2 regions of the Lysinibacillus sp. FSL K6-0075 genome follow, and region 2 is predicted to be linked to the other one. Evidence: riboswitches for the same ligand, from Rfam matches in the RefSeq annotation. Region 2 holds a riboswitch; the other holds the start of a gene.
What was found. A riboswitch is a leader RNA that binds a small molecule or an ion and turns the genes downstream of it on or off. The one in region 2 is predicted to bind preQ1.
Positions count from the first base shown of each region.

Region 1 (10,825 bases), 590 kb from region 2:
AAAGGTTACATTAACCGCTGGTGTACCAACAATTTGGATAGGCGCATTACAGGAGCAGGAAAAGAAAGAGCGAGATATTAGTTCTTTAAGAGCGATATGTTGTGGTGGCTCGGCTTCACCAACCCGACTCATTCGGACATTTGAGGAAAAATACGGAATTCCTTATATTGTTGTGTACGGCATGACAGAAACTACACCAATCGTGGCACTTTCCAACTATATGTCATGGATGGATGATTGGCCGATTGAAAAACGTATTGAAGCTCGAGCGATGCAAGGGATGACGATGGCAGGTATCGAATCTAGTATCATTAATGAGAAGGGTGAAGTACCTTGGGATGGCAACACAATGGGGGAATTGCGTTTAAGAGGTCCATGGATTTCTAACGAATACTATCGGGATGAACGAACAGCAGATGCCTATCGAGATGGCTGGTTATATACTGGTGATATTGCAGTACGAACAGAGGATGGCTTTATTAAAATTACGGATCGTACGAAGGATCTTATTAAATCAGGTGGCGAATGGATTTCCTCTGTTGATTTGGAAAATGCACTGATGACGCATGATGCGGTTTTAGAAGCGGCTGTCATTGCCATGCCTCATGCTAAATGGCAGGAGCGTCCATTAGCTTGTGTGGTATTGAAAGAGGGGCAATCAGTAACTGAACAAGAGCTTCTTGCCTTTTTAGAAAATCAATTTGCTAAATGGTGGGTACCAGATGCAGTCGTATTTTTAGAGGAAATTCCAAAGACATCTGTTGGAAAATTTCTGAAAGCAAAGCTGAGAGATAATGTAGCAGATATTTATCCTAGATCATTGGTATAGTTAAAAGAGCGATTTCCCTAAACGGAAGTCGCTCTTTTGTTGAGTTATTTAGTTAACATGTGGAAAACTTGTTCAACGTCTTTATCACCACGACCAGAGATATTAATAATAATGCTTTCCTCAGGTGATAAAGTTGGTGCTAATTTTAGAGCATGTGCGACTGCATGTGAGCTTTCAAGAGCAGGAATAATACCTTCAACCTTGGAAAGTACTTGGAATGCTTCTAAAACTTCTTCATTGGTCACGGTCACATACTCAGCACGACCAATTGTTTTCAAATGGCTATGCTCAGGTCCAGCACCGGGATAATCTAAACCAGCTGCTATTGAATAGGTTGGGAGCGGATTACCGTCTGCGTCCTGCAGCACTAAGCATTTGAAGCCGTGTAGCTCACCTGGTGTTCCTTCGTTTAAGGTAGCAGCTTGATCCGGCTCTATTCCAATAAGGCGAACATCTTCGTCTGCAATATAGTCAGCAAATGCCCCAATGGCATTACTACCACCGCCGACACAGGCAAGAACCGCTGTTGGAAGCTTTCCTTCTTTCTCTAAAATCTGTTCACGACTTTCGCGGCTAATCACGGATTGAAAATGTTTAACCATTGTAGGGAAGGGATGTGGACCAACTGCTGAACCTAATAAATAGAACGTAGTTTCATAGTTTTCTACTAAGTCAGCAAATGCTTCATCAACTGCATCCTTTAGGCGACCCTGCCCTTTATCAACCGCTACGACTTTCGCGCCAAGAAGCTCCATGCGAAATACGTTCAATGCCTGACGCTTTGTATCCTCCAAGCCCATATAAATCGTGCAATCCATTCCAAACATGGCACAAGCTGTAGCTGTTGCTACACCATGTTGACCTGCACCTGTTTCGGCAATCACGCGGTTTGCTCCCATACGTTTGGCTAGTAAGATCTGTCCTAGTACATTATTGATTTTATGTGAGCCTGTATGGTTAAGGTCTTCACGTTTTAAATAAATTTTTGCACCACCCAATTGCTTTGTTAAATTTTCTGCAAAATAAAGAGGGGATTTACGACCAACATATTCACGGAAATAGTAATCTAATTCTTGCTTAAAGTCATCATCCTCTTTATACTTTTGAAAATTCTCATCTAGTATATTTAAAACATTTTGAAGCTCCTTTGGAACAAAGCTTCCACCAAATTCACCGAAATATCCCTTTTTCTCTACTATTGTACTCATCTTTACTCGACTCCTCTATGCTAATTTTTCCATAAAAAAAAGCCACTCCAATCCCTCATAAAAAGGACGAGTAACCGTGGTGCCACCTTTATTCGCAATTTTTGCGCGCTTTCCTGCTCCGGTAACGGGGAGCAAATCGGCCTTACATTTGATAAGGCTGCTCTGAAGTCCATTCACAAGTCTGTACTACTGGTTCACACCACCCACCAGCTCTCTTGAAGTAACAATGCTTGCTACTACTCTTCTTCCTTGCATTTATTAGAAAGAATTGTAGAATATTTTCAGAATAGTGTCAAGAAAAAAGACGAATCTAAAAAGACCCGTCAGTTAAATCAAATTATTAAAGTGAAGGCGTTTGTTTAATACATACATAATCGGCGCACCAACAGCTAATACAACAAATTCACCCGCCGCTACTGTTAGCCAAGTCCAAAAGAATGGCAGCTCTAAGGCTAAGTTCAGCTCAAAGGCAATGATAAACATGGTGCATGTAAATAGCAATGTATTAATAATTAAACGTGCCCATATATTTTTGACAAATTTACAGATTAAAATAAACAGGCCAAGTGTAATCATTGAATGACCTACACCAAACACTAAATCGTAAATGCCAAGTGGTGAAAAGAGATTAGAGATCAATACACCAATAATAATCCCTACGGCAAAGCGTGGATTAAATGCTACTAAATGGTTAAACATCTCGGATACTCGGAACTGTACCTCCGTAAAACCAAATGGTGCAACAAGCATGGTCACAGCTATATAGAGAGCCGCAATGATACCACTTGCTGCTAAAAATTTTATTTTCATATTCATTTCTCCTTAGTTTTTTTTCGTGGGATGGTTACGAACCACGGTGCTTTCACACAAGTAAATATTTTATTATACATATCTAGTAGAAGTCAAATGTCAGACTTTGTCTATAATGTCCTATCGTCGCAAAATTGTCATAAATATTTTTTACTATGTTGAAAAAAGAAATAGAATAACTAAAACAGCGTAGTTTAGCGGTTTAAAGCGCCAAATTGAATGAAAAACTAAAATATTTTGTCACTTTTAAAAGTCAGAACATTCATAATGTTGTTGACTGAGCTCGATAATAACGATAATATAGCGATACATTCACACTTTGTTTGGATAAAGTGCGGTAGATATTTGAGAACATAATCGGGGGGATTATTTGTGAAAAGCAATGTGAAGAAGCTATCATTCCTTCTTTTTGGATTAGTGTTACTACTTGCTGCTTGTGGTAGTGGTGGCTCTAGTACAACAGATTCAAAAGGAAATGAAACAAACAATGCAAGTGAGAGCGGAAATGCAGACGATAAAACATATAAAATCGGGATTACTCAAATTGTTGAGCATCCATCGTTAAACGCAGCAACGGAAGGCTTTAAAAAAGCAATTGAAGATGCTGGCTTAAAAGTTGAATACGATCCACAAATTGCGCAAGGAGATAACAGCCTTAACACAACGATTGCTAACAATCTAGTGAGTGCAAACGTAGATTTAATTTTTGCTAACTCTACACCTTCTGCACAAGCAGCTGCAACAGCAACAAGTGATATTCCAATTATTTTCACATCGGTTACAGATGCTGTTGGTGCACAGTTAATCGACTCAATGGAGAAGCCAGGGAAAAATATTACAGGCACAATTGATCTACATCCTGAAACGATTTCTAAAACAGTAGCATTCTTACAAGACCTTGGTGCGAAAAAAGTAGGGATGGTCTACAATGCGGGTGAGCAAAACTCAGTTGCACAAGTTTCAGAAGTGAAAAAGGTTATGGATGAACAAGGTTTAACGGTGGTAGAAGCATCAGCATCCACTTCAGCAGATGTAAAGCAAGCGACAGAATCTCTAATTGGTAAAGTAGATGCTTTCTATATTATTACTGATAACACAGTAGTTTCTGCTTTAGAATCGGTAATTGATGTTGCCAATACGAATAAATTACCATTAGTCGTAGGAGAATTAGATTCTGTGGCACGTGGTGGTTTAGCTGCTTATGGATTTGAATATTTCGATATCGGTTATGAAGCAGGTCAAATGGCTGTGAAAATTTTAAAAGGTGAAGCAACACCTGCTGATACACCAGCACAATATCCTCAAAATCTGAAACTATTAATCAATAAAAAAGTAGCGGATGATTTAGGAATCGAAATGAAAGATTCTTGGGGTGCAGAAATTCTAGAAAAGTAAAACGAAGCGGGGGAGAACTATCCCCGCTTTATCTTCATTTTACAAGCGATATAAATAATTAAGAGATTTAGGAGATGATTCAACGATGTTTTTAGCATTATTTGGCGCAGTGGAGCAAGGAATCATCTATGCAATTATGGCACTTGGTGTATATTTAACATTTCGGGTGTTAGATTTTCCGGATTTAACGGTTGATGGAAGCTTTGTAACAGGGGCGGCAACGGCAGCAACAATGGTTTTGCTTGGCTACCACCCAATCTTAGCGACTTTAGTGGCAATTGTTGCTGGATTTATTGCTGGATGTATGACAGGAATTCTTCACACGAAAGGAAAGATTAATCCACTATTATCAGGGATTTTAATGATGATTGCTTTATACTCGATTAATCTACGCATCATGGGGTTAACTGCAGAAAATACGATAGGTCGCCCGAATATTCCACTATTAAACTCTGAAACAATCTTTTCAAAGTTTCAAGCTTTTTGGAGCAATTTAGGGATCGATGCTGCTCTTAATAACCTATTAAAAGGCATGGGCTTTCAGCATGTACCAGGTACATGGAGTGTGCTGATTGTCGTATTAATCATCACGATTTTAATTAAGTTAATAGCAGACTGGTTCTTAAAGACAGAGGTCGGGCTAGCTATCCGAGCAACTGGTGATAATAAACGAATGATTCGCAGCTTCTCAGCAAATACAGATACACTTATCATTTTGGGGCTAGGACTTTCCAATGCACTTGTCGCATTTTCTGGAGCTTTAATCGCACAATACTCGAAGTTTTCAGATGTAAGTATGGGGATTGGTATGATTGTGATCGGTCTTGCATCCGTTATTATTGGTGAGGCTATTTTTGGGACTAAAACCATTATTCGTACAACTTTTGCAGTCATTGCAGGAGCCATCATTTATCGTATTATATTAGCATTAGCATTACGTGTAGATTTCCTTGATTCAGGAGACATGAAATTAATTACGGCTATCATCGTTATTTTGGCGCTGATTTTACCGCAAATTATCAATAAGAGTAAGGAACGTAAACGTAAAGCCAAGCGTGCTGCGGGACTTTCGTAAGTAAAAACAGTAGAGAAGGGAGGAAAAGGCCTTGCTTAAATTACATGGTATTAATAAGGTATTTAATGAGGGAACACCAGATGAGAAAATTGCACTTGCAGAGATTAACCTACACTTAAAGCCTGGTGATTTTGTGACAATCATTGGTAGTAATGGTGCAGGTAAATCAACGATGATGAATATGATTTCAGGTGCTTTAACACCTGATTTCGGGACAGTGTTAATTGATGGTAATAATGTGACAAGTTTGCCTGAATATAAACGCTCTCAATACATTGGTCGTGTCTTCCAGGACCCAATGGCGGGAACGGCACCTACGATGACAATTGAAGAAAATCTAGCTCTAGCATACTCTCGCAATAAGCATAGAGGGTTACGTAATGGTGTGGATAAAAAGCGTCGTGAATTTTTTAAAGAATCACTAGAGATGCTTGGTTTGAATCTTGAGAATCGCCTTTCTGCAAAAGTAGGCTTACTTTCAGGTGGGGAACGTCAAGCTTTGTCGCTCTTAATGGCTACCTTCACAAAGCCATCTATTTTATTGCTGGATGAGCATACGGCTGCACTTGATCCATCACGTGCAGAATTAATTACTCGTATTACGAAGTACTTAGTGGAAAAAGATAATTTAACGACATTAATGGTAACGCACAATATGCAGCAAGCATTAGATTTAGGCAATCGTCTTATTATGATGGATAAAGGCCAAATCATTTTAGAAGTTGGTGAAGATCGCAAACATGAATTAACAATCCCTGATTTAATGGCTGAATTTGAACGCATTCGTGGGGAAAAAATGAATTCAGACCGTGCTCTTTTAGGTTAATGATGAAACGCTCATACACTTGTATGAGTGTTTTTTATTTAGGATAATAAGATGATCGATAAACTTTAATACATAAAAAAGCCTCACTTGCGGAGAAGTGAGACTCTTTATGTTAAACGAGTAAACCAAATAGTTGAATGTCGTTGTTTACTTCTTTGTACTTGAAGCCGAATTCATCCATTCGGGCAAGTAGTCCTTCGTATTCAGCACGATCACCTAGCTCAATACCGACGAGTGCAGGGCCACTTTCCTTATTGTTTTTCTTCGTATATTCAAAGGTAGTAATGTCATCGTTTGGTCCAAGTACACTAGTGAGGAATTGACGTAATGCTCCTGCACGCTGAGGGAAGCTGACGATGAAATAGTAAAGTAAGCCTTCATGAATAAGTGACTTTTCTTTAATCTCCTGCATCCGTCCAATGTCATTATTACCACCACTGATGATGACAACGACTGACTTACCTTTAATTTCTTCTTTATAAAAATCAAGAGCTGCCACTGATAATGCTCCAGCAGGCTCGGCAATAATCGCATGTTTATTATATAAATCTAGAATGGTCGTACATACCTTGCCTTCAGGTACAAGAACAATATCATCTAAATAGCGACGACAAACATCGTAAGTGTGGTGACCGACGCATTTTACAGCAGCACCATCAACGAATTTATCAATCCAATCAAGAGCAACTGTGCCACCTTCAGCAAAGGCAGCCTTCATACTACCAGCACCTGCAGGCTCCACACCAATAATTTTGCTAGAAGGAGAGAGGTTTTTAATGTAGGCAGACACGCCTGACATTAAGCCGCCACCACCAATACTACCGAATACGTAGTCGATTGGCTCCTCCATATCATTCATAATTTCTACCGCTACCGTTCCTTGACCGGCAATGACATCGAGATCATCAAATGGATGAATGAAGATTTTACTATGCTCTTCACAATAGCTCAAGGCGCTTTCAGCAGAATCATCGAATGTATCTCCTGCCAAAATAATTTCCACATATTCACGTCCGAACATACGCACTTGATTTATTTTTTGCTTCGGCGTTGTTTGAGGCATAAAAATGCTTGCTTGAATTTTTAATTGGGCACAGGCATAAGCTACACCTTGTGCATGATTGCCTGCACTTGCACAGACAACCCCAGCATTGCGTGCTTCATCCTCGATTTTTTTAATTTTATAATAGGCACCACGAAGCTTGAATGAGCGTACATGCTGTAAATCTTCGCGTTTAATATAAATATTAGCTCCGTATTTCTCGGATAAATAATCGTTTTTTTGTAGTGGTGTGTGCACAACTACATCTTTTAAAAAATGATGTGCAATCAGGACATTCTCCACTTGCACGGTTCTAGTATCAGCAACTTCCATAGTATTCATCCTCCGTTATACGTTTAAAACATTTATCTATGATAGCACACTTTATTTGCTTTTTGGGAGTAATTTTTAGTAAATTCTAAATTTTCCGTGTCTATTTGAAGATGTAAGCGTTTTATCTTGATATAGCCTATTTTTTTGTAAAAAAAGCGATGTGTCAGACCTCGAAATAGTACATTTTAAGTGGAAAAAATCATTTAAACTCTGTTGAATCAAATCCAAAAAATACAACTCTCATAACAATAATGGCCAAGCATATACTAGATTAGCTTAGGACAAGTAGGAGGGTAAGTAGTGGACATCATTCAAGGGATTTTATCTACATATTGGAAATTTTTCGATTGGGCGATGTGGCAAGAAGTATTAATGGACCCTGTATCCTGGGGACTAATATCCTCATTAATTATTATAGAAGGATTGCTGTCGGCAGATAATGCACTGGTATTAGCGGTACTAGTGAAACATTTACCAGATAAACAACGAAAAAGGGCATTAATGTACGGTATGCTAGGTGCCTATTTTTTTAGATTTTTATTTATTGGCATAGGTGTTTATCTTGTAGAATTTTGGTTTATTAAAGTATTAGGTGCTTTATATTTGGGGTGGCTCTGTGTAGCTCATTTCCTCCAAATAGGGAATGAGGATAGTGTGAAGGAGGTAAAGAGGTCGGGATGGATGGTGCGTCTTTTTGGCACCTTTTGGGCAACTGTCATTTCTGTTGAGCTCATGGATATTGCTTTTTCAATTGACTCCATCTTCGCTGCCTTTGCGGTATCAGATCAAGTATGGGTGCTTTTAATTGGAGGGATGCTAGGGATATTAATGATGAGGACCATTGCAGGTGTTTTTTTAATCATCATCGAAAAAATTCCAGAGCTTGAAGCAACGGCCTTCATTATTATAGGTGTCATCGGCTTGAAAATGTTAGTGAGTGTTTTCAATATTCATATTCCACATTATTTATTTTTCTTATTCTTAGTGATTGCTTTTTCCATCACAATCATTGTGCACATGATGAAGAAAGTAAGAGCTGCCTAATTAAAAAGTACTGTTCTCCAAAAATGAGAACAGTACTTTTCTTAGTGTTGAAAAACAAAACAGTCAATTGAAAGGTAAAAATGGATTTCCGTTGCAGGCTACTTGTTTTCCTGTGGGCGAGCGCCGAATCGCTTCCTCCGCTACCGCTCCGTTTAGAGTTTTGCCTGTCTCGCTATCCCACGGGAGTCAAGTAGCCTTCCACTTCAACCCCTGACTTTTTAGCAAAGGTTTTCAAATAAAGTGAAGGTGTTCACTACTCTTTATGAAGAGGTGTTGTCACGCATCACTTCTCCACATTGAAAATAAGAGCTCATCCCCTCTAAGAATACAGTTAATGGGCGATTTGATCGCTATGCTACTATGAAAAAAAGTAAAGACACTTTGCAGCATGGTTGATTGGAGAGGAGCCAGCGTCACTCCTAGGGGATTTAGCGTCACAGAGGAGGCCCTGGAGCGAACGGAAGTGAGTGAAGCGGCTCATCGGACGCCCCCTGGAAAGGACGCTGGCGGAACGGAAATCAACCCCTCGCCTTGTAAAGTTGCTTTTTCTGCCGTTGACATCATCTTTTTTCAACAGCATGAAAAGTACTGTTCTCTAAAAACGAGAACAGTACTTTTTTTATTTTACATATTTATCTGGGTCAACTATATAGAATTTTTCAATATTTAGCCAGCTCTCGCTCATTGGTTCGCCGTCATCAATACGTTTTTCCGTCTCCTGCATCATCCAACCAGTCTGAGATGCATGAGCTTGTAATGCTTTTAATTTGTCCATTCGCATTTCACGAATATCGTAAACAACATGTGGTTCGCCATTTTTTTCAATCGTATCATTGGCGAAGGCACAGCCGAATACTTGTGGACGAGCAGCCTTTGGCATACGACGTACAGCTTCAACTACAGCACGTGCTGTTGCTTCGTGGTCTGGGTGGACAGCAAAGCCAGGCAAGAATGTGAAAATTAAAGAAGGCATTAGTTCTTCGATTAACCCTTCCACTAACTTTACCATTTTCTCATCATCTTCAAATTCAATTGTTTTATCTCGTAAACCGAGCATACGTAAATCTTGAATACCCATTGCCTCTGCTGCTGCAACCAATTCCTTGCGGCGAATTTCAGGTAAGGACTCGCGCGTTGCAAAGGGTGGATTACCTAAATTACGTCCCATTTCGCCTAATGTTAAACAGGCATATGTAACAGGTGTATTCATTTTCTTTGTATAGTGGGCGATGGTCCCAGCAACTGAAAAAGCCTCGTCATCTGGGTGAGGGTACACAATTAAAATATGACGTTGTGGTTGTAAATTCAAATAGTCGTCCCCCTTAGTAGGTAAATGGCGTTTCACTAATTTCAAGTGCAATCGCCAATTTTCCAGAGTAGTCTAGTCCAGCCATTAATAAACGGCCTAAATCATCTAATTCAAAATGTGTAATGCCTTGTGCATAAACCCAGCCATGAGGTAATTTTAAACCCACACGATGAGGTGCATTGTCTACAACCTTAGCAAGCTCATAATTAATTTTAGCATTGCGAATAAAAGCACCAGCATTAAAAAACTGTTCATCATAGTGTGCTGCATAAGATCCGTTTGTCGTCTCAAGATGAATATAAACGTCTTTGTTGGCGAAAGAATTCAGCAATTTTTGCAACGTCTCTACTTGTACTTCTTGCATCTTAACACTCCTCTCGATCATTTCTCCTTTAAGTATAGTAAAAAAATTCGCAAAGGGAAATTGATTGCTTTGTTATGAAAAAATGATGATTTGTATCTATATACCTCAGCGTCATTGGGTTCAGATTTTTTTGAGATTGCGAAAATCGATCCTAGCATCAAGGGAAATGAATCATCATCTCTAAATCTATGACAAGTTCTTAAGCAATATTCTTGAAAAAATTATTGTAATGTATCAATATAGGGAGTGTGAAAATAAATATGTACAAAATGTGTCGTTTCGTATTGTATCCGTTTTCACATCTGAAAAGATATTGCAACCATGACTTCTTCCTAATTCGTGTGTGTAGACAGCCCCACCTGTTGAAGGAAGTAATATTTTAGAAATAACGAATTCTATCTTGGTACAATAGATGACGTTCCTTGAACAGGCTATGTATGGTAGTTGTGAATAAGGGAAGAAAAATGAAGCTCATTATCATAGTATAATAAAAAATCGCGACTCTCTTTTATGACGGAGAGTCGCGGTTTTTTTATTGAACATTCGTGTAGGCTATGTATTTGTTAGTATCGATTAAGCTTTCGTTCTAT
Region 1 is NZ_CP151947.1:531,395-542,219, forward strand. It holds gene MHB65_RS02460 (long-chain fatty acid--CoA ligase) at 1-829, shown strand, start outside; gene trpB (tryptophan synthase subunit beta) at 874-2,037, opposite strand; T-box leader at 2,097-2,296, opposite strand; gene MHB65_RS02470 (QueT transporter family protein) at 2,365-2,847, opposite strand; PreQ1 riboswitch class I at 2,854-2,898, opposite strand; gene MHB65_RS02475 (ABC transporter substrate-binding protein) at 3,220-4,242, shown strand; gene MHB65_RS02480 (ABC transporter permease) at 4,328-5,317, shown strand; gene MHB65_RS02485 (ABC transporter ATP-binding protein) at 5,349-6,143, shown strand; gene ilvA (threonine ammonia-lyase IlvA) at 6,256-7,518, opposite strand; gene MHB65_RS02495 (TerC family protein) at 7,819-8,562, shown strand; gene bshB2 (bacillithiol biosynthesis deacetylase BshB2) at 9,182-9,871, opposite strand; gene MHB65_RS02505 (YojF family protein) at 9,885-10,235, opposite strand; gene MHB65_RS02510 (hypothetical protein) at 10,799-10,825, opposite strand, start outside.
Region 1: it holds a riboswitch for preQ1, as region 2 does, so the genes downstream of both, MHB65_RS02470 (QueT transporter family protein) here and queF (preQ(1) synthase) in region 2, are expected to answer to the same signal.

Region 2 (10,825 bases):
TAACAATCCGCGTGCCAAGATGAAACCAACGCGACACATAATTCGGAAAAATACTATCAAAGTACATCGTCATGATATAACCAATACTGCAAAGAATCAGGTACTCGATCTTGAACTGCAATCCCCATGGAAATGCTGGCCACAATTGTGTGAGCAAGAGCTCGCCGACCAGCAAGGATCGGATACCAGATAACACGGTGAACAGACCAAAATACAATGGAGCCCTGTCTTTGCGTCGAAGTCCGAACAACAGCAGATGATATACGCCAATCACAAGCAGGCCTGCGGTGGTGAACATTTCTGCGGCGATTCTCAGATTTGTCCTAACCGTTAACACATCACTGCCGCCAAACTCTATATACTTGGTGATGCCGCCTCGCTTATGATGGAAGTTGGCTACTTGCATAACCAGCTCCACCCTGTCATTCTCGGGCTGGAAGAACACCAGCTTCGTTGCCAGATGCGGAGTCACGCTGCCCTTGTCCCTACTAACTGTACCAACTTCTGCCAGTAGTTCACCGTTAACCCATAATTTATACGCATGAAAAATGGTAGGCAGCCGTAGGGCAAGCCGCTCATTCCTATCTTGCTCGCTAAGCTTGATGATCACCCGAAATGTTGCAAAGCCTGTACCGTTCAGTTGCTGACCCTCTAACCGATAGCCTAGCCAGGAGCTCGGGATATTGATCCAACGGTCATTATTTCCGTCTCTTGCTAAGCGATTCTGTATGTCCTCAGGCGACAGCAGCTCTTGCCAGTAGAACGCCCACTCCCCTTTTAAATTTAGAGGATTCTCACTAACATGAACCTGCGTTAAATCCAGAATGCCTTCTTCACTTTCGAACTTAGGGGAGTCCGGTACAGAGATGACGGCATAGCTTGCAACCAAACCAAAAACAATGGCAGCAGCTATTTGAAGAAAAATAGTACGAGAACTGAATCGGAGAATACCCCTCATTATGAACCCAACCCCAATCTCCAAGAGCGCAATAAGTAAGTTAATTATCTAAATAATATCATCATTAAAGGAAAATGTATCCTACAAAAATCTGTGGGGCGTTGTACACAATCATTACGATGAGGTCCTTTTTTCTTACGTGCAACCAAGTTTTAAGCAAGAAGAAGGGAGCGGTTAACGAAGCAGACTAACCGATGCAGATCTAAACGGTAGATTCAGATCTTACCCCACAATGTGGCGACTTGCTTCAAAGATATTTTCCATGATTTTGCGGGGGATCCAAATAGCCTCACTTCTTTAGTTCGACCCGTTCAGCTACCACATTCAATACACAGGTAGATGCGGCTCCTAACTATTACTTCCTTATGAGTGACACACAGCACTCCGTTTGTCTCGAATGCATGCTACATCAATAATGGCACTTAAAGTATTAAATATATATAGTTTACGCTTAATCTTTGTTATATTTAGGGTATTTTTGGGAAAAATGTTTATATAAATTGCAGTTAAGCAATACAAATCAGATCGGTCACATTCGCTTCATACAAATGTGCCTGTTTTTTTAAAAACCACCTTTACTTATGATAAGGTTCACCGTAATGTATCTAAATGAGGTTTATTCTTCTTTTCGACAGTAAAAAAAAACAGAGGGACCTTCCAAAATACTAGAACAGCTTCCGATGCTCAAGTATTTTGTAGTTCCAAACTATTTTAAAGTTGTAATTCCTCAAGTTATAGACAAAAAGGATGAATATAATGAAATATAATAAATCAATTATGCTAAAGCTAATCAATGAACATCGAACATTGCATGATGAATTAAAAAAGCTAAAATCTGAAATGGGTTTAGAGAAAAATTTTGCAGTAAAGGCATTGTATCATTCATATGTTGCAGAGGATGGTCCTTATATGAAAGAATATCAGGATTTAGAGCGATTATAAATCGGGGTGCTACTAACAAATGGTTAGCAGGATAAGTGGAAATCTTTAGTTTAAATGATTCAAGAATTTCGGAAACATTTTTTCTGTTTTCATTAAAACCACACTTTATTATGATACAGTTCTCCGTGACTAGTCTAAGTGCAGTTTTCATAATGCTTGTAATTCGTATTCCATAGGGTAAGATTTTATAAAAAAATCTATTTGACGTGCTGTACTATTTTTTGTACGATATTGAAGAAAAGAATGCCCGGACTAGAACGGGAGAGGTTCATAGCTGATACCCTCTATAAAAAACTATGGAAACATGACAATATGCCATGTCCATATCGGACGTGGCTTTTTTATGTTTTTACTTATGTTTTAATAGACTGATTGGTGATGCCTCTCTTGAAAAGTGTTGGGAAACATTTTTACAAGGAGGTTTTTTTATGTCTGGCAGAAGTCATGAAGAAGGATTAAAGGATTTAACCCTATTAGGTAATCAAGGTACAAAGTATTCCTATGATTATGCACCTGAAGTATTAGAGGCAGTGGATAATCTACATGCCAATCGAGATTATTTCGTTAAGTTTAATTGTCCAGAGTTCACTAGTTTATGCCCTTTGACAAATCAGCCGGATTTTGCCACGATGTACATCTCGTATATCCCGGATAAAAAAATTGTTGAGAGTAAATCACTAAAATTGTATTTATTCAGTTTTAGAAATCACGGCGATTTCCATGAAGATTGCGTCAATATCATTATGAATGATTTAATTGCATTGCTTGATCCACGATATATTGAGGTTTGGGGGAAATTTACTCCACGTGGGGGTATCTCGATCGATCCATGGTGTAACTATGGGAAGCCAGGAACGAAATATGAAGAAATCGCCAAATATCGTTTAATGAACCACGATCTTAATCCAGAAAAAATTGATAATCGATAAATGAAGATTTGAATAGTTCAATCAAGAAAGAGGTTTTTAGCTACCCTCTTTAAAAAACTAAGAAGAAAGCAGCACTTTTTCTTAGAGTGCTGTTTTTTTGATATAAGGGAGTTTTATAGATGAAGCAGGAAAAAGCAATTGTTGTATTTAGTGGAGGTCAGGACAGTACAACTTGTTTGTTTTGGGCAAAAGAACGTTTTGAAGAGGTTGAGGCAGTCACTTTTGATTATGGTCAAAGGCATCGTCTTGAAATTGAATGTGCAAAGGAGATAGCGAGTGAACTTGGAATCAGGCATCATATTCTTGATATGTCACTCCTGAACCAGCTTGCTCCGAATGCTTTGACACGACAAGATATTAAAGTAGAAGACGGAGATAATGGTGAGCTGCCATCGACTTTTGTTCCTGGTCGAAATCTTCTCTTTCTTTCATTTGCAGGTGTTTTAGCGAGTCAAGTAGGAGCTAAGCATATCGTGACTGGCGTTTGTGAAACAGATTTTAGCGGATATCCAGATTGCCGAGATGTTTTTATTAAATCCTTGAATGTAACGTTAAATTTATCGATGGATGATTCTTTTGTAATTGATACACCATTGATGTGGCTGAATAAGGCACAGACATGGGAGCTTGCTGATCAGTTCGGGGCATTGGACTTTGTTCGAGAAAGAACGTTGACTTGCTATAACGGTGTCATAGCTGATGGTTGCGGTGAATGTCCAGCATGTAAACTGCGAAAAAAAGGACTTGATGAATATTTGCGTTATAGGAAGGAGTCTTAAGGCATGTCAGATTTTAAAATCGTCGAGAGACTCCAAAAAATTGATGTGGATATTCAAAGAAATCAATTGAACTATCATGTAAAGCGTGTTCTCGTAAGCAAGGAATTTACCTTCGATGCTGCTCATCATTTACATAATTATGAAGGGAAATGTAAAAATCTGCACGGTCATACCTATCGTGTAGTATTAGGGCTGAGTGGCTACACAGATGAACGTGGTTTGCTGATTGATTTTGGCGATATAAAAAAAATATGGAAACAAAAAATAGAGATTCATTTAGATCACCGCTATTTAAATGAAACACTTCCACCTATGAATACGACGGCAGAGAATATAGTTGTGTGGATTTACGAAAAGTTGACAGTGGCCTTGCTTGATGAAGGATATAACGGTGCGCGTGTAGAGTTTATCAAACTTTATGAAACTCCGACAAGCTATGCAGAAGCGAGACGGGAGTGGATGGAAGTTGAGTAAGATACCTGTGATTGAAATCTTTGGACCAACAATTCAAGGCGAGGGAATGGTCGTTGGCCAGAAGACCATGTTTGTGAGAACTGCAGGATGTGATTACTCCTGTTCTTGGTGTGATTCATCGTTTACGTGGGATGGCAGTGGAAAGCATCTTATTGTCCAAATGACAGCGGAAGAGATTTGGGCTGAGTTGAAACGAATGGGGGGCAATGGTTTTTCATTTGTCACGATTTCAGGAGGCAATCCTGCACTCAATCCGAATTTAGCAGAGCTCATTGCCATTTTAAAAGAAAATGACATAAAAATCGGGGTAGAAACACAGGGGAGTAGGTGGCAGAAATGGATGTATGAGATTGATGAACTGACAATTTCACCAAAGCCACCTAGTTCTGGAATGACCACAGACTATTCTGTGCTTTCTTATATCTTCGAAAAACTTAAAGATCGAAACAGCAATCACCATGTATCCCTCAAAATAGTCGTTTTTAATCAAGAGGATTACGATTATGCTAAACAAATTCACCATCGATATCCAATGATTCCTTTTTATCTTCAAGTCGGCAATGATGATCTTACGACAACTGATAATTCACAATTAATTATGCATTTATTGGATAAATATCATGCGCTGATTGATAGAGTAATGAAGGATGAAGAATTAAGAGATGTTAAAGTACTGCCACAGTTACACGCCCTTGTTTGGGGGAATAAAAGAGGTGTATAGTGTGCCATTACAAAAAAGCTTTTAAATTTACTTGAGGAGTAATAGTATGAGCGTATTATTTTATTTATTATCTATTGTTATCGCTAATGTGGTAACGGCAGCATTTGCACCATTGCACTTTGGTATGTTTATTGTTCCAATGGGGACACTTTTAATTGGGGCGACCTTTATTTTTCGTGACCTAGTACAAAATAAATATGGTAGAGCAAAAACGTATTTATTTATTATTACAGCTTTAATTTTATCAGCAGTGGTATCATTCCTACTGGGAGATACACTTTTGATTGTAGTAGCATCAGCGCTATCGTTTATTGTCGCTGAAACGGCTGATACAGAAATCTATACTCGATTAAAATTACCAATGGCTTGGCGTGTGTTCTACAGTGGAATTGTTGGAGGCTTTCTAGATTCTGCAATTTTCGTAGTAATCGGCTTAAGTCCACTTGGCGCCAATATATTGCCATGGGAAGCGGTACCTGCCACTATTTTGGGGCAAATTATTGTGAAGACGATTATTCAAATGGTTGGTGCAATCATTTTAAATAAAGTTGGACCAATGAAAGAAAAACATCTCATTTCAGGATAATTCTTTGAAATAGCCTTCCTTATTATGAAGATTCGTATCACAAGTAATTGTTTTAATAACAGGCCCATTCACTTTATGCGAATGGGTCTGTTTGATTTATATTCTTACTAAAGTGCATCTTTATGCCATTTTCTTTTGTTTATGATCTAAATGATAACTAAAGAAAGTTAGCAGACTTGCACAGACGGCAACTATACCACCGACCCATGTGACATTCATCAAATTTCCTTGATGATACACAATTCCGCCTAATGCAGACCCAAAGGCGATGCCTACGTTACTTGCCACTGGCATAAGAGAAGCAGCGAGTCCTTTAGCATCTGGTTTATAAATTTCGGCCAAATCTATTAAATAAAGCTGAGTAGATGTTGTTAAGAGGATGGCCATTAGTGACATTAATCCGATGTTTGCTAGTCCTAAAATAAAATGATTTGTCGTCCAAAATAAAGTTGTCAGTACAATTGCTTGGACGAGAAAAACAAACCGAAGTCGACCTATGGCATTGTGACTGGCAATTTTACTGGCAAGAATGTTGCTGAAAATCGAAAGAAACCCGTAACCGAATAAGATTAAACTGATAGAATTATTTGGTGCACCCATCCCCTTTAAAATAGGAACAAGGTACGTAAAGACTGCATAGGTTGCACCAAACCCAAGCGCAGGAATGAAAAAGGCAATTAAAATTCGTGGTTGGATTAGTAAAGAAAATTGATCGCGTATCGAGCTTCGTACTTGGCTGAGTCGAGTAGGTAAGACAAAAAAAGATGCCGCAAACGCCAACCCTCCGAGAAGAGTGGTTAACATGAAAGTGGCATTCCAGCCGTACCATTCGGCGATAACAATTCCAATGGGTACGCCAACTACATTTGCCAGTGTGAAACCACCGAAAACGAATGATATAGCAAGGCCGCGTTTGTTAGTCGGCATGGTTTCGCTTGCAACAATCATGGCTAGAGAGATCAATACGCCTGTTACAATCGCTGTCATAACCCGAAGTATAAGGAGCATACTATAGCTCGTTGAAATTACGCACAGAGCATTTAAGGCAATGAAGGAACCTATCAAAAACAGCATCCATTTACGCTTTGGAAAATGGCTTGTTGCTGACATCACGAGTGGTGTGGCTATGGCAAATGTAATAGCGAACGCAGAAACGAGTGTGCCTGCTTTTGCATTTGTCATATGAAGGCTTGAAGAAATATCAGTTAAGATCCCGACAATAACAAATTCGCTTGTCCCAAGAACAAATGTTAATAATGCTAGTGTTAAGATAAGTAACCAATGTCGCTTGGATAACTGTGTATGATGCATAAATACCTCTTTCTTAGATGAATGTAACTGTGTTACTTAGTAGACACAATTTAAACATCATAGCATAAAATGTTTTTATGAGAAATTAGATTGGTTTTCCTTATATGTTGTCAGTATTTGTTTCCAACGATTCCCCTTAAGAAGGATTTTGTAAATATTACTCGAATTTTCTATTGGAAGATTAACTTTAAAATTGTTTGATGTGTATAAATAATAAGGGGAAAAGGGGGATTCACATGATTCAATTCCTTCAGATGGGAGAAAATACAGTTATAAGTTCCCAAAAAGGTAGTGTTACTATTAGCTACGAAATGTCTAATTTGGTCGATATTTCGTTAACTGCATTTCTTTTAACGGATGCAAACAAGGTACAAGGAGATAACGGAATTATATTTTATAATCAACCAACTAGCATATCTGGTGCAGCTACCCTGATACCATCTGAGAATGTAGGGAATATAAAAATACATAAAATGAATTTTGACATGAGTAAAATTCCTGAAGGTATTACTAAAATAGCAATAACACTTACAGAAGATAATAGCCGAGGTTTTTCAAATGTGAAAAATTTAAAGGCAGAGATATGTACTGATAGCACTGTTATCGATTTAGCGCCATCTAAGTTCGCAAATGAGAATGGAATAGTAGTATTAGAATTATATCTAAGGAATAGTCAGACAAAGGTGAGATCTATTTGGCGTGGATTTGATTCTGGGTTAGAGGGGTTATGTAAAAATTACGGTGTTGAAGTTGAACCTGATGAACAAAACAAGCTTTCTGAATCTACAACTATAAAAAAACAAACACCGAGAGAACCTGATAAATCACTAACTGTTCAGGAAAATACAAATAGACAAAACATGTTGTCACCGATAAATCTTGAAAAGGTAAAGGGGAATGTCAGTCTTACCAAAGGTCAAAAGCCAGTTATCATTGATAAAACGCCTGAAATTACTGCTACGGTATCTTGGAAAACTGGTACTGACTACGATATATATGCTTTAGTCTATACAAAGGATGGTCAGCAGATCGATGTAGCTATGTTTGGGGCGAAAAAAACACCTCCACTGAGGAGTTTTGGCAACGGAGTAGTCGAACACATGGGGGATGTTGGGAGAGCTGGTGGATCAACGAAAACTGAAGTAATCAAATTGAGACTAAATAATAATGTTCTGGCAGTTGTTCCTGTCGTTTACTCCGCTCAATCAAATGGCACAGGCTCATTCTACAGGTATAAGGTGTCCATGAGTATAGATAATCATAATGGAACCTCCGTTACTATTTTCGCTAAAAATGCCAATAATAATGATAGAATTTATTCCTGTGTGCCTGGAATACTTCATAATACTCCGGATGGCGTGATTATCAGTCCATTAGAGCTTTATAGTGAACCGAATTCAGAACGTAGACCTCAACTGAAGATGGGGTCCTCTAATATGGTAGAAGTTCTAATGGATAAAGGTCCAATCAATGATTACAAGTAAAAGCAAATACAAGGGAGATTGGCTATAGCCAATCTCCCTTAGTGTTGAAAAACAAAACCATCAATAGAATTTTTGTGAAAGGTGAAAATGGTTTCCGTTACAGGCTACTTGCTTTCCTGTGGGCGAGCGCCGAATCGCTTCCTCCGCTACCGCTCCGTTTAGAGTTTTGCCTGTCTCGCTATCCCACGGGAGTCAAGTAGCCCTCCACTCCAACCTACAAAATGTTAACTTTTTAGAAAAGGTCTTCAAATAAAGTGAAGGTCTTCACTACCCATTTTATGGAGGGTTTTTGACACTCATCACTTCTTCGCAATGAAATTAAGAGTCTATCCTTTCTCTAATCATACAAATAATAGGCTAATTTGATTACTACGGCTAGCTAGTATGAAAGATAAGGAAAAGCCACTTTTGCAGCATGGTTGATTGGAGTGGAGCCAGCGTCACAGAGGAGACCCTGGAGCGAACGGAAGTGAGTGAAGCGGCTCATCGGACGCCCCCTGGAAAGGACGCTGGCCGAACGGAAATCAACCCCTCACCTTGCAAAGTTGCTTTTTCTGCCGTTGACATCCTCTTTATTTGTCGCAACTTATAATAAAGGTTTACTCCGTTAGTTCGAGGGCAATATACGCAGCTAGTATTTCACGGACTTCATCAGTAGAATTTGCGTTCAGTAATTGAACTCTCAATTGACTAGCCCCTTTGAAGCCACGTACATATATTTTAAAGAAACGCTGTAATGCTTTAAATGAACGCGTTTCGAATTCCTTGGCATAGTGGTCATGAAGATCAAGGTGTAAGTATAGTAAGTTAAGGTATTCTTTGGCGCTATGCTCTTTAGGTTCCTTTTCAAAGGCAAATGGGTTTGAAAACACACCACGTCCAATCATTACACCATCGATACCGTATTGCTCAACCAGTTTTAGACCTGTTAAACGATCAGGAATATCACCGTTGATTGTCAGTAATGTTTGAGGAGCAACTTCATCACGTAGTTTTTTGATATCTGCAATTAATTCCCAATGTGCAGCGACCTTGCTCATTTCTTCCCGTGTACGGAGATGAATAGAAAGATTGGCGATATTCTGTTTTAAAATATGGGTAAGCCACTCACGCCATTCTGCTACATCCGTAAAGCCAAGTCTTGTTTTAACACTAACTGGTAATCCACCTGCTTTGGCTGCTTGAATAATATCTGCGGCTAGTTCAGGGTGAAGAATTAAGCCAGCTCCTTTACCTCTTTCTGCTACATTATCAACTGGGCAGCCCATATTAATATCAATTCCCTTAAAACCTAATTCCTTCATACCAATACTCATTTGACGAAAATGTTCAGGGGTGTCTCCCCAAATATGTGCAACAATGGGTTGCTCATCTTCTGTGAAAGCTAAGCGATTACGTACATTATCTAAGCCATCTGGATGACAATAGCTCGTCGTATTGGTGAATTCCGTAAAAAATACATCAGGTCTCCCTGCCTCCTGAATGACATGACGAAATACAACATCTGTCACATCCTCCATAGGAGCTAAAATGAAAAATGGCCGTGGTAAATCAAGCCAGAAATTATTTTGATTCATTGATAAATATCCTCTCTTTCCAAAATACTACCTTGCAAAAAGATATCATATTTACATTATTTCTACATAGTTAATTGGCTTAGCTTAAGGATGGAAATGCATACTCGTATTTAGACTTAGGTTCTCTTAGATTAGAGGAAAAAATATAATAAGTTGGAATTTGAAAAATCTGGCTCTACACTGAGTATTTAGTCTTGGGTAGTTTGCCTATATTTCATAAATATTGACATTTATTTTTTAGACAACTAAGCTTAATGGAAAATAGAGTTGGGAGGGCTGCCAGTGGAATTTATTAAATTAAATTGTCCAAATTGTAATGGGAAAATTGAATATAAAGAAGAGCAAACATTCAAATGTCCTTTTTGTGATACTGAAATCATGTTAAAAGAGAATAAAGTTTATTATGTAGATCAAACGATTAATAATTATTATGGAACAGCTTCTCCTAATACAACATCCCGTCCAAAAACAAATTTAAAGCTGCTCCTTCTGCTACCAATTATCATGATGTGCGTATTCCTTGGGTATTTCCTTTTAAGCAGTAATCAAACAGAGCATGGAAACCGTGAAGAAATATCTGTTCGAACAATGCCTGAAAGTGAAGTTCTTCTGTTCTTTTTAAAAGATATTTTTGATAAAGGTGGGGCGATGCCAGCAAAAGAAGAGATGGCAAGTATTCGATATTTGGCTGCCTACTATTCTGACGAACAATGGCATTTTGATTATAGTCTAGAAGATCCTTTTACAAATAAGGAAGCTAAAATTTCTACGTATATCATTATGGATAAGATATTAAATACGCAAGAAATCCAACAAAAGGACTTTGAGGCCTTTACTGGATTAACGGTTTTAAAGCTCATGAATGATTATGAAATATCACAAAGTGAAAAAGTAAGCTTCCAACATCTTAAAAACTTAAAAAGTTATACAGGTAGCTTTAATGAATCATTTAGTAAAATTGCAGAATATTTTAGTGATAAGTCAAATGTTAAAGAGCTCTCTATCCAAATTAGAAGTAATGATGAACTTGCTTTATTATTAGAGTTTCCTAATCTTCAATCACT
Region 2 is NZ_CP151947.1:4,962,514-4,973,338, reverse strand. It holds gene MHB65_RS25010 (ATP-binding protein) at 1-958, opposite strand, end outside; gene MHB65_RS25005 (hypothetical protein) at 1,715-1,900, shown strand; PreQ1 riboswitch class I at 2,158-2,204, shown strand; gene queF (preQ(1) synthase) at 2,329-2,829, shown strand; gene queC (7-cyano-7-deazaguanine synthase QueC) at 2,949-3,608, shown strand; gene queD (6-carboxytetrahydropterin synthase QueD) at 3,612-4,082, shown strand; gene queE (7-carboxy-7-deazaguanine synthase QueE) at 4,075-4,803, shown strand; gene MHB65_RS24980 (VUT family protein) at 4,850-5,389, shown strand; gene MHB65_RS24975 (MFS transporter) at 5,510-6,700, opposite strand; gene MHB65_RS24970 (TerD family protein) at 6,937-8,184, shown strand; gene MHB65_RS24965 (tRNA-dihydrouridine synthase) at 8,784-9,761, opposite strand; gene MHB65_RS24960 (leucine-rich repeat domain-containing protein) at 10,044-10,825, shown strand, end outside.